Regions from separate parts of the Enterococcus avium genome, predicted to be linked through region 3. Evidence: predicted binding sites of a transcription regulator. Region 3 holds the regulator's gene; each other region holds the start of a gene.

Region 1 (6,018 bases), 990 kb from region 3:
TTCAAAGGCATGTTGAACAACGGCTTTAAAATCGGGAATGCGGAAGTTGAAAGTCCTAAATCAATCCAAACAGCAACAGCCCAGATTTCACAAATCATCGCCAACGTGGCTTCAAGCCAATACGGTGGCTGTTCAGCAGACCGTACGGACGAATTATTAGCTCCTTTTGCGCGTCTAAATTACGCAAAACACTTAAAAGACGCTGAAGAGTGGATCGATGACCCTGAAAAACAAAAAGCGTTCGCGAAACAAAAAACACGTAAAGATATTTATGACGCGATGCAAAGCTTAGAATATGAAATCAATACCCTATTTACTTCAAACGGACAAACGCCTTTCACTTCTCTTGGCTTTGGTCTTGGAACAGACTGGTTTGAACGTGAAATTCAAAAAGCGATTCTGCAAATCCGAATCAAAGGTCTAGGCAGCGAAAAACGGACAGCAATCTTTCCTAAATTGATCTTTACTTTGCGTCGTGGTACAAACTTAGAACCAACTGATCCAAACTACGATATCAAAGAATTGGCGTTAGAATGTGCAACTAAACGGATGTATCCAGATATCTTGAACTATGATAAATTGATCGAATTAACCGGCAGCTTCAAAGTGCCAATGGGATGCCGCTCATTCTTACAAGGCTGGAAAAATGAACAAGGAGAAGAAGTCAACGCAGGTCGTATGAACCTTGGCGTTGTTACCTTAAACTTACCGCGGATCGCTTTAGAGTCTGGCGGCAACAAAGAAAAATTCTGGTCTCTATTAGAAGAACGCCTGCAAATCGCCAAAGACGCGTTAGTCTTCCGTATCGATCGTTGTAAAGAAGCTACACCAGCAAACGCTCCGATCCTTTATCAATATGGCGCGTTCGGCAAACGTCTGAAACGGACCGATGCGGTTAACGAATTATTCAAAAATAAACGGGCAACGATTTCTTTGGGCTATATCGGACTTTATGAAGTAGCCAGTGTCTTTTACGGCGGCGAATGGGAAAACAATCCAGAAGCAAAAGACTTTACCATTGACATCATGAAAGACTTGAAAGAACACGCCGATGCATGGGGCAACGAATATGGCTACCATTTCAGTGTGTATTCAACACCAAGTGAAAGCTTAACTGACCGCTTCTGTCGTTTAGATACAGAACGTTTTGGTATTGTCGAAAATATTACAGACAAGGACTACTATACAAATAGTTTCCATTACGACGTTCGTAAAAATCCAACACCATTTGAAAAACTAGACTTTGAAAAGGATTATCCTAAATACTGCTCTGGCGGGTTTATCCATTATTGTGAATACCCTGTTCTTCAACAAAATCCAAAATCATTGGAAGCTGTGTGGGATTACGGTTACGATCGCATCGCCTATCTAGGAACGAATACACCAATTGACCACTGCTACGAATGTGGCTTCGAAGGTGACTTCAAACCAACCAAACGTGGCTTTGAATGCCCACAATGCGGCAATCACGATCCAAAATCATGTGACGTAGTCAAACGGACTTGCGGATACTTAGGAAACCCTCAAGCACGTCCAATGGTGCACGGACGTCACGAAGAAATCGCCTCACGTGTAAAACACATGTAAAAAAAAACTCAACGAACATTCTTCGTTCATTGAGCCAAACAGAAATACGATTGACAGGGACGGCGCTCTTTGCCGCTCCCTGTTTTACTTGAAAGGGGAAAAATATGCGTAATCCTAAACCAAAAGAATGGCTGGCCAGCGAGTTGAGCCAACAATATATCGCAGACTACAAGGCCTTCAACTTTGTTGATGGCGAAGGCGTCCGTAACAGTCTTTACGTCAGCGGCTGTCCCTTTGCCTGTGAAGGCTGCTTCAACGCGGCTTCGCAAAATTTTCATTACGGCAAGCCTTTCACTCAAGAATTAGAAGACCAGCTAATTGCGGATACCGCTCATGACTATGTCCAAGGTGTGACCTTCTTAGGCGGTGAACCCTTCTTAAATACGCAGGTCTGCTTAAAAGTTATCAATCGAATTCGCGCTGAATTCGGCGATACGAAGGACATCTGGTCTTGGAGCGGCTACACCTTTGAAGAACTGTTGTTAGACAGCGATGATAAGCTAGAAATGCTAAGCAAGATCGATATTTTAGTTGACGGTCGTTTCGAACTCTCAAAGAAAAACTTGATGCTACAATTTCGTGGTAGTTCCAACCAACGCATCATCGATGTAAAAAAATCATTGGCTAAAGGTGAAGTCGTCATTTGGGAGAAGCTTCATGACTCCGAAAAAGCTTTCGAGCAAATCAAAAAGAGCGAACTAATTTGAACGCTCTTCCCACAAAGGCAACACAATATTTTCAAATGCAATGGGATCAAGATTAGTCAGAGTAATTCCGACTAAGCGGATCCCTTTTTCTACGCCGCCAATCTCCTCCCAAATCAAACTGGCCTGTGAAAACAAGTCTTCTTTCTTTTCTATGTAATAAGGCAAAGTGACCCGTCGTGTGACTGTCGTGTAATCCGCATAGCGAACTTTAAGAACAACCGTCTTGCCGTGACGCTGTACGCGTTTTAAGGAGCCCTCGACTTTTTCCGCCAATTGCCTTAACTGACTTAACACCTCATCATCTGTCGATAACGGGCGGCCATACGTATGTTCTTTCCCGACAGACTTTCGTTCACGCGTGATACTAACAGGTGAATCATGGATTCCCCGTACCTTTCGATACAAGGAATAGCCCATCTTGCCGAATTCTTGAATCAGGAACATTTCACTCTTCTCGTACAAGTCCGCTCCAGTAAAAATTCCCAGCTCATTCATTTTAGGAACAGTCTTCTTCCCTACGCCATGAAATTTCTCAATCGGCAAACGTTTTAAAAAGACGACGGATTCCTCTGGCGAGATTACTGTCATTCCCTGAGGCTTTTGGTAATCCGAAGCCAGCTTGGCCAGGAACTTATTGTAGCTGACTCCAGCAGAACAGGTTAATTGCAGCTCCTGCCAAATCTCTTGCTGAATCAGACGAGCAATTTTGATGGCCGAACGCGCATTGATCTTATTTTCCGTTACATCCAGATAAGCTTCATCGATCGACACCGGCTCAATAATATCCGTATAGCGATGAAAAATTTTTCGAACCTGTTGTGAAACAGCACTGTACTTAGCATGGTCACCAGGCTTAAAAATAGCCTGAGGACACAATTCATACGCCTTCTGGGCACTCATCGCCGAATGAATCCCATAAATCCGAGCCTTGTAATTCGCCGTCGTCACGACACCCTTGCCGCCAGTATCAGAAGGATGACGAGCGATTACTAAAGGATGCTTCGCCAGTTCCGGATCGTCCCGTTCCTCGACGGAGGCAAAAAAAGCATCCATGTCAATATGGATAATTTTTCGCGATGTATCATTTTTCAAAGGAAAAACCAAATCTGCCATTCTGCTCTCCCCTTCCTATCTTATCTTCATTATAACCGAACGTCTGTTCAGAGACAATTATTCCCACTAGAAGATAGAAAAACATAATTTCTGCAAAAAAAAGAACAACCTGTCCTATCAAAAACAATAGAAACAGCGTTGTCCGAATAAGTTTTTTAAGTCAATTACCTTATCTCTCGATTAAGTTCACTTTGCGAATCATCAGCTTGTCTGCCGATCCGCGTTGGAACTCCTGCGGCTCACCAAAAATTTCAGCATAGATGACCTTGTTGTGCTCCCGCCGCCTTAGCTGGTAGATGATCTTTCCAGTATCCTCCAGCTCCTTCATCATTTCTGTCACACCGCCAAAGCCGGTTTTCTTCGTGATAAAACCAGTCGCCACCATGCGTTCATCCAAATAGCGCGCCGAAATCACCGAACCTTTGGCTAATGTTGTTCTTAGAGCTGTCGCTAATTCCTCTAATTCTTCAGGAACAGGTAATTCTCGTTCCACTGGTTGATATAACGTATCTCGCAAGGTATTTAACTCCTCTACTAAGGCTTCATACTGTTCCTTAGTCAGCATCACACCAGCGATTTTTTCGCGGTTAAAAATATAAACCCCGGTCTCTGCTTTACGAGCTTGAGCAAAAACATCCATTGGTGATTTTTTTACTTCTGTAATTGAAGATGTCGGAACATCTAACTTTCGCAATCCCATTCTGCTCTCCTCCTACTTCCTAGCCCTTCAAATGAAAGAACTACCCCTTATTTTCAACTGTATCCCCTTCTACAAATCACGCGAATGTTCAAGAAACACGTGAAATAGAATGACACTCTTATCGTAGTCCTCATCATTATAGCATAACCTTTCTTTAAGAAAAATCTTGATCCAATTTTCCTTAATCAGATAATAAAACCGTCTGATATCTCTCTTGAATCAATAAAGAAGAGTCTAAAGTGGGCGTCGTTTTCAAAGCAACTTGATGACTTGCAACCACAATGTTTTTCAAGGCCAAAGCCAGCCCTTCATTTTGACAATTCCTTAGCATCGGAATTTGCCGCTTTACTTCCCTACTAAGATGATCATAACTTGACGGAACCGGTCCCTGCTTCCATTTTAAATTGAAGAGTAGTATTGGAAGTCCTTGAGATAGTCCAAAGAAAAGATCAAAAAGCTTTACGTTGAATGTACTCCTTAATAGTTCGCCTTCCAAAGCAATCGTTTCTTCAATAATTCTACTCGCCTTCCTGACTTCCTGATATAAATCAGTCTGATATTGTTGGTGGCAATGGTAAAACTCAGTAAAGCTTTGAAAATGATAGCGCAAATGATCAAAGAAGAAAAACTCTGTTAAATTTCCCTGTAAATCGAATTTTTCAATGAATCGGCTGATTAGTACTTTATCTGGATACAATACCTGGTTCACTGAAGGTGTTGGTTGATCTTTATAATACTGTTCGATTTGCTGGTAGACCTCGCCTTCTTCAAAATAATAAAAATCTCTCAAATAGCGTAATTGTAACAATAAAATGATACCTGGATCACCTAAAAGCCTGCCTGCTCGTCGATTTACCCAAAGGTTCAAATGAATCAGTTGTCGATTCAGTTCTCTCATTTTTGTGTAATCTGTGTCAGCAGAAGTCTGTTGCCAAAGAAATTGTTTGAAAAGTTTAAAGCGTGGATCTTCTGTTAACACTTTCCGATGAAGCTCTAAGAAATTTGGATGGTGCTGCCGATTAATTCGCCATGGTTTTCCTTTTATCACATAGCCCTTTTGCTGTAATTCATCACTATAACGCATCGCTGTTCGAATACTCACCTTTAGTTGCTTAGCCATTTCAGTAATCGTGTACTGTTCTTTATTTATTAATTCAAGTAGCTGCAAATAGCCATGGGTTTTCTTTCTTATTATAAATTGCCAAATCATGCCTTGTGTCTCCTCTTTTACTCATTGAATTTCCTCTTCTTTAAAAATAACATAAATAGACACAAAGTTTTTTATCAACTTTTTTTCAAAAAAAAAAGCGTCTGAATTCTCAGACGCGTAAAGTCATAGCATTTATCGCCACAATAATCGTACTTAAGGACATTAAAATCGCACCAATAGCGGGACTCAGTAAAATTCCGATAGGTGCTAAAATACCTGCCGCTAAAGGGATTGCTAAAATATTATAACCGGCACCCCACCAAAGATTTTGTATCATTTTACGATGTGTTTTCTTCGCCAAACGGACAAATTTTAAAATATCCTGTAAATTGCTATTAGTCAACACAACGTCAGCCGAATCAATCGCAATATCAGTTCCAGCACCGATCGCCATTCCGATTGTCGCTCTAGCTAAAGCAGGAGCATCATTGATCCCATCTCCTACCATCATGACTTTCTTACCATCATCGGTGTAGCGTTTAATAATTTTTTCTTTATCATCTGGTAATAGCTCGCCAAAAAATTCTTTAAGACCCAGATAATCAGCCACTGCTTTTGCAGCCTCTTGATTGTCTCCAGTCAGCATAACAGGTTCGATTCCAGCATTACGCAAGTCTTTGATGAACGCTTTGGCTTGTGGCTTTATCGAGTCTCCCATCGCAAAGAAAGCAACCAGCTCTTCATCAATTAATAGGAAGGAA
Region 2 (6,018 bases), 1.8 Mb from region 3:
GCCGGTATGGGATTTTCTAATGTAGGGTTAGGTTTAGTTCATGGAATGGCGCATCCATTATCTGCTTGGTATGATACTCCTCACGGTGTCGCCTGTGCGACACTCTTGCCATTGATTATGGATTTCAATAAAGAATACACTGGCGAAAAATATCGTGAAATTGCTGTTGCAATGGGCGTCGAAGGTGCGGTAGATATGTCATTAGCAGAAGTTCGTAATGCGGCAGTCCAAGCCGTGAAGCAATTAGGAATAGACGTGGGGATTCCGCAAAGTTTGACTGAGATTGGCATGAAGGAAGAGGATGTGCAAAAAATCGCTGAAGATGCCTTCCGTGATGTTTGTTCACCAGGAAATCCCCGGGATGCTACATTAGAAGAGATCATTGATCTTTACAAGTCTATGCTAAAATAATCTGAATTTAAAAAATAATATAATGCAAAAGCGGGTATGCTAATCAGCACACCCGCTTAGTTTAATATTAATCGTCTTCTTCAGGAACTTTGTTGTCTAAATCTGTTCGAACAATTAAAACGTCACAATCGGCATTGCGAATGACATATTCAGAGACTGAACCGATAAATAAACGTTCCACAGCATTCAAACCAGTTGCGCCAAGCATAATCAAATCAATTTGATTATTTTCAGGGATTTGATTAGCAATCATTACTTTTGGTGCGCCATATTCAATCACCTTGCTAATGTTTTTAACACCGGCTTTTTGTGCTTCAGCTTCATAATCGTCTAGAGTTTGCTTCGCCATATCTGTTGCTTGTTCTGCTAAAACATTGTCAAAAGAAGAAACTGTTTGAAACGCTCGTGTATCAATGACGTGAGCTAGTAATAGTTCAGCCTGATTTCGTTTTGCGACATTTACCGCTTTTTTAAACGCCAATTCAGCTTCATTAGAGCCATCGACTGCCACCATGATTTTACTATATTCTTGATCCATCGTTCCCAACTCCCTTTTTTGTTTTAAAGTCTTTATTTTTCTTTCTAGAAAAAATAGAACTTAAATACAAGTCATATACTATCTTCTCACCTATTATTTTAAAACAAAAGTCTTGAAAATGGTACTGTTAACCTTTTTTTGTTTTTGAACCCATCAATAAAGCAAAGATCGCTGCGACAACCAAAAGTAAGATCAAATACATCATCGAATAAGAACGGTTATTAATCAAACCGACCAAAATCGCCATAATCCCTAAGACAGCATAAATAATTCCAAATTGGCGTAAAAAGCTACGGGACTCATTTTGTTTTTCCTCGCTAAATAGAACTAGCAATCCCTGAGGTTTTTTGATCAAATAATAGCTGCAAAATAATAGGATAAATGCCAGTAAAAATAATAAAATGCGGATCATCTTTTTTCCTCCTATACAATAAAAAGCAATTTGCGTACGCAAATTGCTTTCACTCCATAAAAAATGGAAAATTCCGTCGATGCCGTTATTCACCCGATAGTATTGATCCCGCAAGATACAGCAGGTGGGTTCCATGGTCTAAGCATTGAACTACCAAATGTAAAGGCATGTTACCAACTTTGACACAAGACAGATCCCAAGATATCAATAAAAATGTTCGGTCAACACTGAAATAGGCAACGCGCACATCACAGAATTTCCATCTCAATCATAGCACAGTCATTATTGAGACGCAACGAAGTGGCTTATATCTGTAAATGAGAAGTCATCCAAAACATTCACGTCTTCTATAGGTACATTGTATAAAAAAATAAGCGATTTTGTCAAAACAAAATGCTTATTTTATTTTGATCTTTTGGTGAATAGAAGAAAAGATTTTTGACGGATTAATTAAAGTCTTTTCAATTTGGGAAATGTAGTATTTGTCTTATTTTTTCTTTTTCCATTCTTCGATACGCTGATATTGTTGACCAAGGGCTTGCTCGTACTTCCCCGTAGCTTTTGGTTCGTAATAGTGGGCATCTTTGATTTTGTCTGGTAAATATTGCTGATCCACCCAAGCATTCTCAAAGCTGTGCGGGTATTGATAACCAACGCCGCGGTTCAGGGCTTTGGCACCTTTGTAATGACTATCCCGCAGATGATCGGGCACTTCACCAGCATTTCCCATTCGAATATCTGTGATCGCCGCATCTAAGGCTGTGTAAGCCGAATTTGATTTTGGTGATAGACAGAGATCAACTACGGCATCGGCTAAAGGAATCCGCGCTTCAGGAAAGCCTAATTTTTCTGCCGCTTGAACGGCTTGAACCGTACGGGCAGCGGCAGCAGGATTAGCTAGGCCGATATCCTCGTAGCCAATCACCATTAAGCGCCGACAAATAATCGGAAGGTCACCCGCTTCGACTAGCCGACCTAAATAATGTAATGCTGCATTGACATCACTGCCGCGGATTGATTTTTGAAAAGCGGAGATTACATCATAATGAGCGTCACCGTCTTTGTCATGAGTAAGTGCTTTTCGTTGAACACATTCCTCAATGATGGATAAGGTTAAATGAATTTTTCCCTCATCATTTTTGGGTGTGGATTTCGTAGCTAATTCTAACCCATTCAATGCACTTCTCAAGTCGCCATTCGTTGCACGGGCTAAATGGTTTAATGCCTCCTCATCCAATTCAACTGGGTATTCTCCTAATCCTCGCTCTTTATCGTCCAGGGCCGATTTGACTGCTGTGATAACATCCTCTTCATCTAGAGGCTTCACCTCAAAAATCTGAGTTCGGCTGCGAATAGCGGGATTGATTGTAATATAGGGGTTTTCTGTTGTAGCGCCGATCATGATAATTCGTCCGCTTTCTAAATGAGGCAGCAAAAAATCCTGCTTCGTTTTATCGAGACGATGAACTTCATCCAATAGTAAAATGACCGTGCCGCTCATTTTGGCTTCTTCAGCAACAATCTGTAAATCTTTTTTTGTATCAGTGGCGGCATTTAGCATCCGAAAGGCGTAATTCGTTGAGCCAGCGATAGCACTGGCAATGCTGGTTTTTCCAGTGCCGGGTGGGCCATATAAAATCATAGAAGATAGCATTCTAGCATCCACCATCCGTCTAATGATTTTCCCGGTACCGACTAAATGCTGTTGACCGACAACTTCATCTAAATTGCGGGGACGCATGCGATAAGCTAAAGGCTGTTGCATAGGGAACCTCCTTTTAGTAATAGTTCCATTTTATTAATATGTATGATCAAAAATGGCAGTAGCTTTTAATAAGAATAACCTTTTCAAAAAAAGAAAAATAGTTGGATCCTCGTAGCCATGCCAATTTACTAATCTATTAAAGCAGAACTGGCAAATATACGTTCCCATTATAGCATTTTTCCTTTGTGTTTGCTGAGTTTTGATTGCTGGGCGTAGCATGAGGCAGGATTATTGTGTATCATGTAGAAGGTGAGGAAAATGGAACAAGTAATCAACTATTTTAATACAGAATCAACGGAGAATATCGCCAAATACTTACTAGGTATGTATTTAGAGCATGAGACATCGGAAGGGAAATTAGGTGGTTATATTGTAGATTGCGAAGCCTATTTAGGTCCTGATGATGAAGCAGCACATAGTTATGGCATGCGAGATACACCGCGTGTGCGAGCAATGTATGAAAAACCGGGGACAATCTATTTATATACGATGCATACCCATTTAATCTTGAACATGATCACACAACCGGAAGGAATGCCGCAAGGAGTGATGATTCGTGGCTTTGAGCCAGTAGAAGGCATTGAGCAAATGGTTCAGAATCGTCATGGCAGAACCGGCGCGATGATTTCAGATGGGCCAGGAAAACTAGTTGAAGCATTAGGGATTACTCGAGAATTATACGGCGAATCAATTTTTACTAGTTCACTGCATTTAGTACCAGAAAAAAGACGTGTTCCTAAACAAATTGATGCACTTCCGCGTATTGGAATACCTAACAAAGGGATTTGGACGGAAAGACCTTTGCGATTTGTCGTTCATGGCAATCCTTACATAACCAAACAACGAAAGCTTTTAATAGAAGAAAATAATGGATGGAGGAACTGAAAATGGCAAAAGAGACCATGGTTACTTATTTAGATAACTACTTAAACAAGAAAATTCCCGATTATGAATTAGCACTGGACTGGGATACACGCAATCATAGCTTCGAGATTGCTTTTCGAATTTATGGTGAAAACAAGGGGCAGATCGAGCTTGATGATGTCGATGGAGTGGCTTCAGAAGAAGAGATTATTGAATTTGAAGATGCGATCTTATTAGTCGATCCTGAAAAATCTACCTACGATTCAGAGGATTTTTTAGCGGTAATCCCGTATGAAGGAAAAAAAGGTATGAAGAAAAATGAATTGACGGCAGTTGTCGATTATTTGAAAGAAGTCATTGAAGAGGGCCAAAGCGATTTGTTGGATTTCTTAGCTGATGATAGCGAGGATACGATTTTTGAGATGAAATGGGACGATGCTGTGTTTAAGGCATTAATCAAACCAACTGACAGCAGTTATTTGCCGTATCCAAGTTATTAAGGATTTCAGTTTCTTAATCAATCAGTCAAAATATAATGAAGTATAGAGGAATGACATACGGCATGAAATTAGCCCATTTACTATGAATAAGGAGGTAAAAAAATGAAGTGGAATGAAGTCAAGGTAACAACAGAAAGCGAAGCGGTCGAGGCTGTTTCGAATATTTTAATGGAGGCAGGCGCATCGGGTGTCGCGATTGAAGATGCGTTGGACTTTGAGAATTACCAAGAAGATCAATACGGAGAACTTTTAGATAAGGAAACATTTTCTAGTCTAACAGAGGGTGCCGTTGTGATGGCCTATTTTCCAGAAACGATTTTCTTGCCCGAAATTTTGCCCTTCATTAAAACGAAGATCGAAAAATTACCCGAGTTTGGATTGAACATAGGTAAAAATATTGTGGAAGTTAGTGAAGTAGAAGAAAGCGATTGGGCGACGGCTTGGAAAAAGTACTATCATCCTGTTCGGGTGACCCGCTATTTAACAATCGTACCTAGCTGGGAAAAGTACGAAGCCCAACATGAAGATGAAAAAATCATTACATTAGATCCTGGAATGGCTTTTGGAACAGGGACACATCCGACAACGAATCTGACTTTGCAAGCATTAGAAACTGTTTTGCGCGGTGGTGAAACAGTCTTGGATGTCGGCACAGGTTCTGGCGTGTTAAGTATTGCTAGTTCGCTTTATGGGGCAAAAGATATCTATGCCTATGATTTAGACGAAGTTGCTGTTCGTTCGGCGCAAGAGAATGTCGATCTAAATGCGAACACTGAAAATATCCATGTTGCTGCTAATGACTTATTAGTCGGTGTGGAGCAAGAAGCCGATGTGATCGTGGCAAATATTTTAGCAGATATCATTGTTTTAATGATTGAAGATGCTTGGCGTTTATTAAAACCAGATGGGACATTTATCGTTTCCGGCATCATTGAAGATAAAAAAGATATGGTGTTGGAAGAAATGTATACGCAAGGTTTTGAAGTTGATCGAATCTTCCAGCAAAAAGATTGGTTCGCGATTATTTTGAAGAAACCAGAGGAAGACTAGAATGCAACGCTATTTTTTAGATCAGGCATATGAACCAACTGTAGAAGTCAGCGGCGATCCGCATCATCATATGTCGCGTGTGATGCGCATGACGGTCGACACGGAAGTATTTCTCGTATTCAATGATCAAACTGCGATTAAGGCGAAGATCATCGCCATCGATAATGATAAGGTGACGTTGAAAGAGGTTGAAAAAGAGCGACTGCAACGAGAGTTACCGATTGATATCACGATTGCCAGCGGTTTTCCGAAAGGGGAAAAACTGGAGCTGATCGTCCAAAAAGGGACAGAACTCGGAGCCCATGATTTTATTGCCTTTCCTGGTGAGAGTTCGGTAGCTAAGTGGGATGCGAAGAAGCAGCAAAAAAAACAGCAGCGGTTGAATAAAATCGCGCAAGAAGCAGCGGAACAATCCCATCGACAAGTCTTACCAGTGGTGAAATTTGCTTCAGAAAAGGAATTGATCGCTGGTTTTGCT
Region 3 (6,018 bases):
AAAATCGAGCTTTTGAAGAAAGTGAGATTTATCAAAAACGCATAGCTCGAATTGATAGTGAAGAATTTTTATTAATGAATGATATTCAAACAATTAGAAATTGGCTGAAAGGCTAGGAGGAAATACCGAGATGAATTTGAAAGACTATATTGCTAGTATCCCAGATTATCCAAAAGAAGGGATTGTTTTCCGTGATATTTCACCACTTATGGCAGATGGTGAAGCCTATCGGGAAGCAACAAAACAGATTGTTAATTACGCGAAAGAAAAACAAATTGATATGGTTGTTGGACCGGAAGCTCGAGGCTTTATCGTAGGATGTCCAGTGGCATTTGAACTAGGATTAGGTTTTGCACCTGTTCGAAAACCTGGCAAATTGCCTCGTGAAGTAATTGAGGTAGAATATGAAAAAGAATACGGAATGGACACGTTAACGATTCATAGCGATGCAATTCAACCTGGTCAGCGCGTATTAATTACTGATGACCTGTTAGCAACTGGCGGAACAATCAAGGCAACGATCGAACTAGTTGAAAAGCTGGGTGGCATTGTAGTTGGTTGTGCTTTCTTAATTGAATTAGAAGAATTACATGGTCGCGATAAAATTCAAGGGTATGATATCTTAACTTTGATGGACTATTAGAAAAATTTGAGTTGAAGAATTTCTTCAACTCTTTTTTGTGTTCACTTTCAAATGTAACGCAAAAAAAGCTACCAGATGAGAATCTAGCAGCTTGTAAAATAATTTATGCGGACTTGTGATACTGATGATCGTAAGTCACGTAGTAGAAATCTTCGGCTGGTTCCTTATAGTATTGTTCTTCTTCGAACTCTTCTTCATCGTAGTGACGTTCAGCATAGTGCTGTGCATACTTACGTTCATCCCACAACATGAACCAGACAAGAAACAAACCAGAGAAAATAACAACCGTAGCTAAAGAACCTAACTTACCGATCAATAATCCTAGCAACAATACAGCGATAATCAAACCAAATCTTCTTACTGCTTTCATCAATAATCACTCCTATATATAAATACGCGAACGTGTGTTTGTATATCTATTATACGAATGTTTGTTCGTTTTGTAAAGAAAAAAATAATCGGAATGCAATTCCGATTAATAAATATGGTTACGGTACAATCCGACAACTTTTCCAAGAATAGAAACATTATTGTAAATCAATGGTGCTAACTCATCATTTTCAGGTTGTAAACGAATGTGATCAGCTTCGCGATAAAATCTCTTACAGGTTGCTTCATTCTCATCCGTCATAGCGATCACAATTTCACCATTAGTCGCTGTTGATTGTTTTCTGACAATGACGTGATCGCCGTCATAAATTCCAGCGTTGATCATACTTTCTCCGCGAATCGTCAGCATAAACAAGCTGCCTTCTTCGCTTGATAGATCTGGGGGAACTGGAAAGAAGTCTGAAGCTTCTTCTACTGCTAAAATAGGTTCACCAGCGGTAACGACCCCTAACATAGGTATGACTTGCGGAGCCACCCCGATTTTTTCTAATCCAGTAATGGTTAATTCAATTGCTCTTGGTTTTGTTGGGTCGCGTTGGATCCATCCTTTTTTTTCTAATCTGGATAAATGACCATGAACTGTAGAAGTAGATGAAAGATTCACAGCCTCTCCTATTTCTCTAACAGTGGGTGGATAACCTTTATCTTCAACGCGTTCATGAATGAAACGTAAAACTTCTAATTGTTTTGTTTCCGTTCTTTTTGCCAATGCCCGCACCTTCTTTCGTTTTTTTTTAGTGTAGCATAGTTATTCAAACAAATCAAACAAGCGTTCGTATTTCTTGGTACTTTCAACTTATTTTTTTTTATGTATAATTAGAAGGGGAAAAGAGGTGCTCAAGATGATTAACGATGAAACTATCGCACGCATTAATGAACTAGCTAAAAAAAAGAAGACAGTCGGCTTAACGGACGCTGAAGCTCATGAGCAGAAGGTCTTAAGAGAAGAATACATTGCTTCGTTTCGTAGCGGAATGCGGCATCACATCGAAGGAATGAAAGTCGTCGATCCAAAAGGAAATGATGTCACGCCAGAGAAGTTAAAAAAGATTCAGAAAGAAAAGGGTCTGCACAATAGAAAATAAATCTTTTACTGGTTAAGTGATTGAAATGTTAAAATAAATCGGTTACAATGAATCTGTAATTAAAGTATTTATGACCAAAAAGGAGGAACTAATTTGTTCGACAAAATCGATCAACTAGGTGTAAACACAATCAGAACGTTAAGTATTGAAGCAATTCAAAAGGCAAACTCAGGACATCCAGGTTTACCAATGGGTGCGGCTCCAATGGCTTATGCTTTATGGACGAAGCATTTGAATGTCAATCCAGCAACTTCATTAAATTGGCCTAACCGCGACCGCTTTATTTTATCAGCAGGTCATGGTTCAGCAATGTTATACAGCTTGTTGCACTTAGCAGGCTACCAAGTGACGATTGACGATTTGAAAAACTTCCGTCAATGGGAAAGCAAGACACCAGGACATCCTGAATATCAGCATACAGATGGTGTTGAAGCGACTTCAGGTCCTCTAGGTCAAGGTATTTCAACTTCTGTTGGTATGGCGATGGCTGAAGCACATTTAGCAGCCACTTATAATCGCGATAGCTTCAATGTAATGGATCATTATACTTACGCATTATGTGGAGATGGCGATTTGATGGAAGGTGTTTCCGCTGAAGCTAGCTCTATGGCCGGACACATGAAACTGGGTAAACTAATCGTTTTATATGATTCAAATGATATCTCTTTAGATGGACCAACATCGAAAGCTTTCACTGAAAATGTCGGTGCACGGTACGAAGCATATGGTTGGCAGCATATCTTAGTTAAGGATGGCAATGATTTAGAGGCCATTTCTAAAGCAATTGATGAAGCTAAAGCTGAAACAGAGAAACCATCATTGATCGAGATTAAAACAGTCATTGGTTTTGGTTCACCAAAAGAGGGCACATCAGCAGTTCACGGTGCTCCAATCGGACAAGATGGAATCGATGCTGCGAAAACTGTTTACGGTTGGGAATATCCTGATTTCACCGTGCCTGAAGAAGTGGCGAAACGGTTCAAGGAAGAAATCAACGATAAAGGTGCTAAAACAGAAGCAAAATGGGATGCGATGTTCGCAAACTACGAAAAAGCACATCCTGAATTAGCAAAACAATTCAAAGCGGCCTTTGCCGGCGAACTTCCTGAAAACTGGGAAGAAGCTTTACCAGTTTATGAAGAAGGTACAGCACAAGCAAGCCGTGTATCAAGCAAAGATGCGATTCAAGCAATCGCCAAAGCTGTTCCTAATGTATGGGGCGGTTCAGCTGATTTATCTGGTTCAAACAATACAACTATCGCTGATGAAAAAGAATTCCAACCTGGTTCTTATGAAGGCCGTAACATTTGGTTTGGTGTGCGTGAATTTGCGATGGCTAGCGCCATGAATGGAATTCATTTACATGGCGGAACACGCGTATATGGAGGAACATTCTTTGTATTTACAGATTACTTACGTCCAGCAGTTCGGATGTCAGCGATTCAGAACTTACCTGTCATTTACGTATTGACACATGATTCAGTAGCTGTTGGTGAGGATGGTCCAACTCATGAACCAATCGAACAATTAGCTAGTGTTCGCTGCATGCCGAATGTCCAAGTGATTCGTCCAGCAGACGGCAATGAAACTTCTGCTGCCTGGATTCAAGCATTAGAAACAACTAACAAACCAACAATCTTAGTCTTAAGCCGTCAAAACTTGCCAGTCTTACCAAATAGTAAAGAAATGGCTAAAGAAGGCGTTTCTAAAGGTGGTTATGTGATTTCTAAAGCTGAGTCAGATACACCAGAAGGTATCCTAATCGCAACTGGTTCTGAAGTGAACTTAGCTGTTCAAGCACAAAAAGAATTGAAAGCTCAAGGAAAAGACGTTTCTGTTGTTTCTCTCCCAAGCTTTGATCTATTCGAAGCTCAAGATGAAGCATACAAAGAATCTGTTTTACCAAAAGCAGTGACAAAACGTGTAGCGATTGAAGCAGCGTCTCCGTTTGGCTGGGAACGTTACATCGGGACAGAAGGTAAGATGATTGGTATTGATCACTTCGGCGCTTCTGCACCTGGCGATTTTGTGTTAGAACAATTCGGGTTCACTGTTGATAATGTAGTAAATACTTTCAACGAATTATAATAATCAGATTAATTGAACTGAGGAGAATTTTTTCTTCTCAGTTTTTTAACGATTTAATATTAAAAAGCTTCAATTACATAATCGGGAAAGTTTACATAATATTTTTATCGAACAAATCTCTAAACGCGTTTACAAAATTTCCTACATCAAAAGAAAAGTGTGTGTTTGTGAGCAAAATAATTTAGACAGAATATAAAATCTGTTATACTGTCCTTGTGCAAAAGATTGCAAACAAATAAAGAATCAACGAAAGTGGGATGACAATGAAAGTAGTAGTAGTAGGATGTACACATGCCGGTACCGCGGCTGTTAAAAATATTTTAACAAATCACCCAGATGCAGAGGTGACAGTCTTTGAACGGAACGATAACGTTTCTTTCTTATCTTGTGGAATCGCTTTATACGTGGGTGGAGTTGTCAAAGATCCAGCAGGTTTATTTTATTCTAACCCTGAGGAGCTTGCCTCTTTAGGTGCAAAAGTGAACATGGAACACGATGTAACAAACATTGATACAGATACAAAAAAAGTAACAGCAAAAGATTTAAAAACCAATGAAGAAAAAATCGTTGATTATGATAAATTAGTCGTGACAACAGGTTCTTGGCCGATTATTCCGCCAATTAAAGGAATCGATTCTGAGAATATTCTTTTATGTAAAAACTATAATCAAGCAAATGTCATCATTGAGCAAGCTAAAGATGCGAAAAAAGTTGTTGTTGTCGGCGGCGGTTACATTGGAATCGAATTAGTTGAAGCATTCGCTGAATCTGGTAAAGAGGTAACATTGATTGATGGATTGTCGCGAATCTTGAATAAATACTTGGATGAACCTTTTACAAGTCGTTTAGAAAAAGAACTGGTTGATCGTGGTGTTACATTAGCTCTAGGAGAAAATGTTGAAGAATTTGTGGCTGACGAAACGGGTACTGTTAAAAAAGTCGTGACAGCAAGTAAAGAATTCGAGGCTGACATGGTAATCTTATGTGTAGGCTTCCGTCCGAATACAGAATTGCTTAAAGGAAAAGTTGATATGTTGCCAAGTGGAGCAATTAAAGTCAACGAATACATGCAATCAAGCGATCCAGATATCTTCTCAGCTGGGGATTCGACAGTTGTTCACTATAACCCAACAGGACAAGATCAATATATTCCATTAGCAACCAATGCTGTACGTCAGGGAATGTTAGTTGGTCAAAATTTAGTGGAACAAAAAATGAAGTATCGCGGAACACAAGGAACATCAGGACTTTATTTATTTGGCTGGACAATCGGTTCAACTGGATTGACAAAAGAAAGTGCTGCCTTAAATGGAATTGATGCGAACGTCACAGTGATCGAGGACAATTATCGTCCAGAGTTTATGCCGACAACGGAAAAAGTCTTAATGGAAATCGTCTCAGAAAAAGGTACCAATAAGATTTTGGGTGCTCAATTCCTATCAAAGTATGATATCACTCAATCAGCCAACACCTTATCAGTAGCGATCCAAAATGGAATGACGTTGGAAGATTTAGCTTTACAAGATTTCTTCTTCCAGCCTCATTTTGACCGTCCGTGGAATTACTTGAATATCTTAGCGCAAGCGGCGTTAGCTGAAGCAGAATAGAGCCAAAAACAGGAAGGGAGACCTTCCTGTTTTTTTGCTTATTAAGAACTATTCGCTAGTATTGGACTTCCTCTTTTTTTAGTGTAAACTAAAAAAGTGAACGGAGGATTTCTAATGATTTCATTGAAAGAATATTTGTCAGGCGGAGAGACGACAATCTCCAATCTGCTTTTGCAAAATTATACTAAACTTGGGCTAACCACTA

What was found. Region 3 encodes LexA, which represses DNA repair genes until DNA is damaged. Its sites were predicted from a motif close to CNAACANNTGTTNG; they were not measured.
Region 1: dinB (DNA polymerase IV) is a predicted target of LexA. The motif match lies at 3,444-3,457, and genes of this name have one in related genera.
Region 2: AUF14_RS15485 (replication-associated recombination protein A) is a predicted target of LexA. The motif match lies at 3,278-3,291, and genes of this name have one in related genera.

What each region holds. Positions count from the first base shown of each region.
Region 1 is NZ_NBSL01000002.1:256,524-262,541, reverse strand. Features, by position in the region: gene nrdD (anaerobic ribonucleoside-triphosphate reductase) at 1-1,587, shown strand, start outside; gene nrdG (anaerobic ribonucleoside-triphosphate reductase activating protein) at 1,692-2,294, shown strand; gene dinB (DNA polymerase IV) at 2,286-3,407, opposite strand; gene AUF14_RS01370 (hypothetical protein) at 3,577-4,107, opposite strand; gene AUF14_RS01365 (helix-turn-helix domain-containing protein) at 4,289-5,317, opposite strand; gene AUF14_RS01360 (heavy metal translocating P-type ATPase) at 5,427-6,018, opposite strand, start outside.
Region 2 is NZ_NBSL01000002.1:3,079,055-3,085,072, forward strand. Features, by position in the region: gene fucO (lactaldehyde reductase) at 1-411, shown strand, start outside; gene AUF14_RS15470 (universal stress protein) at 479-949, opposite strand; gene AUF14_RS15475 (hypothetical protein) at 1,077-1,361, opposite strand; RNA gene ssrS (6S RNA) at 1,428-1,621, opposite strand; gene AUF14_RS15485 (replication-associated recombination protein A) at 1,849-3,126, opposite strand; gene AUF14_RS15490 (DNA-3-methyladenine glycosylase) at 3,385-4,011, shown strand; gene AUF14_RS15495 (DUF3013 family protein) at 4,014-4,490, shown strand; gene prmA (50S ribosomal protein L11 methyltransferase) at 4,593-5,540, shown strand; gene AUF14_RS15505 (16S rRNA (uracil(1498)-N(3))-methyltransferase) at 5,542-6,018, shown strand, end outside.
Region 3 is NZ_NBSL01000002.1:1,241,814-1,247,831, reverse strand. Features, by position in the region: gene recJ (single-stranded-DNA-specific exonuclease RecJ) at 1-116, shown strand, start outside; gene AUF14_RS06415 (adenine phosphoribosyltransferase) at 131-643, shown strand; gene AUF14_RS06410 (hypothetical protein) at 747-1,013, opposite strand; gene lexA (transcriptional repressor LexA) at 1,119-1,742, opposite strand; gene AUF14_RS06400 (DUF896 family protein) at 1,876-2,118, shown strand; gene tkt (transketolase) at 2,212-4,206, shown strand; gene AUF14_RS06390 (NADH oxidase) at 4,470-5,813, shown strand; gene AUF14_RS06385 (DnaD domain protein) at 5,928-6,018, shown strand, end outside.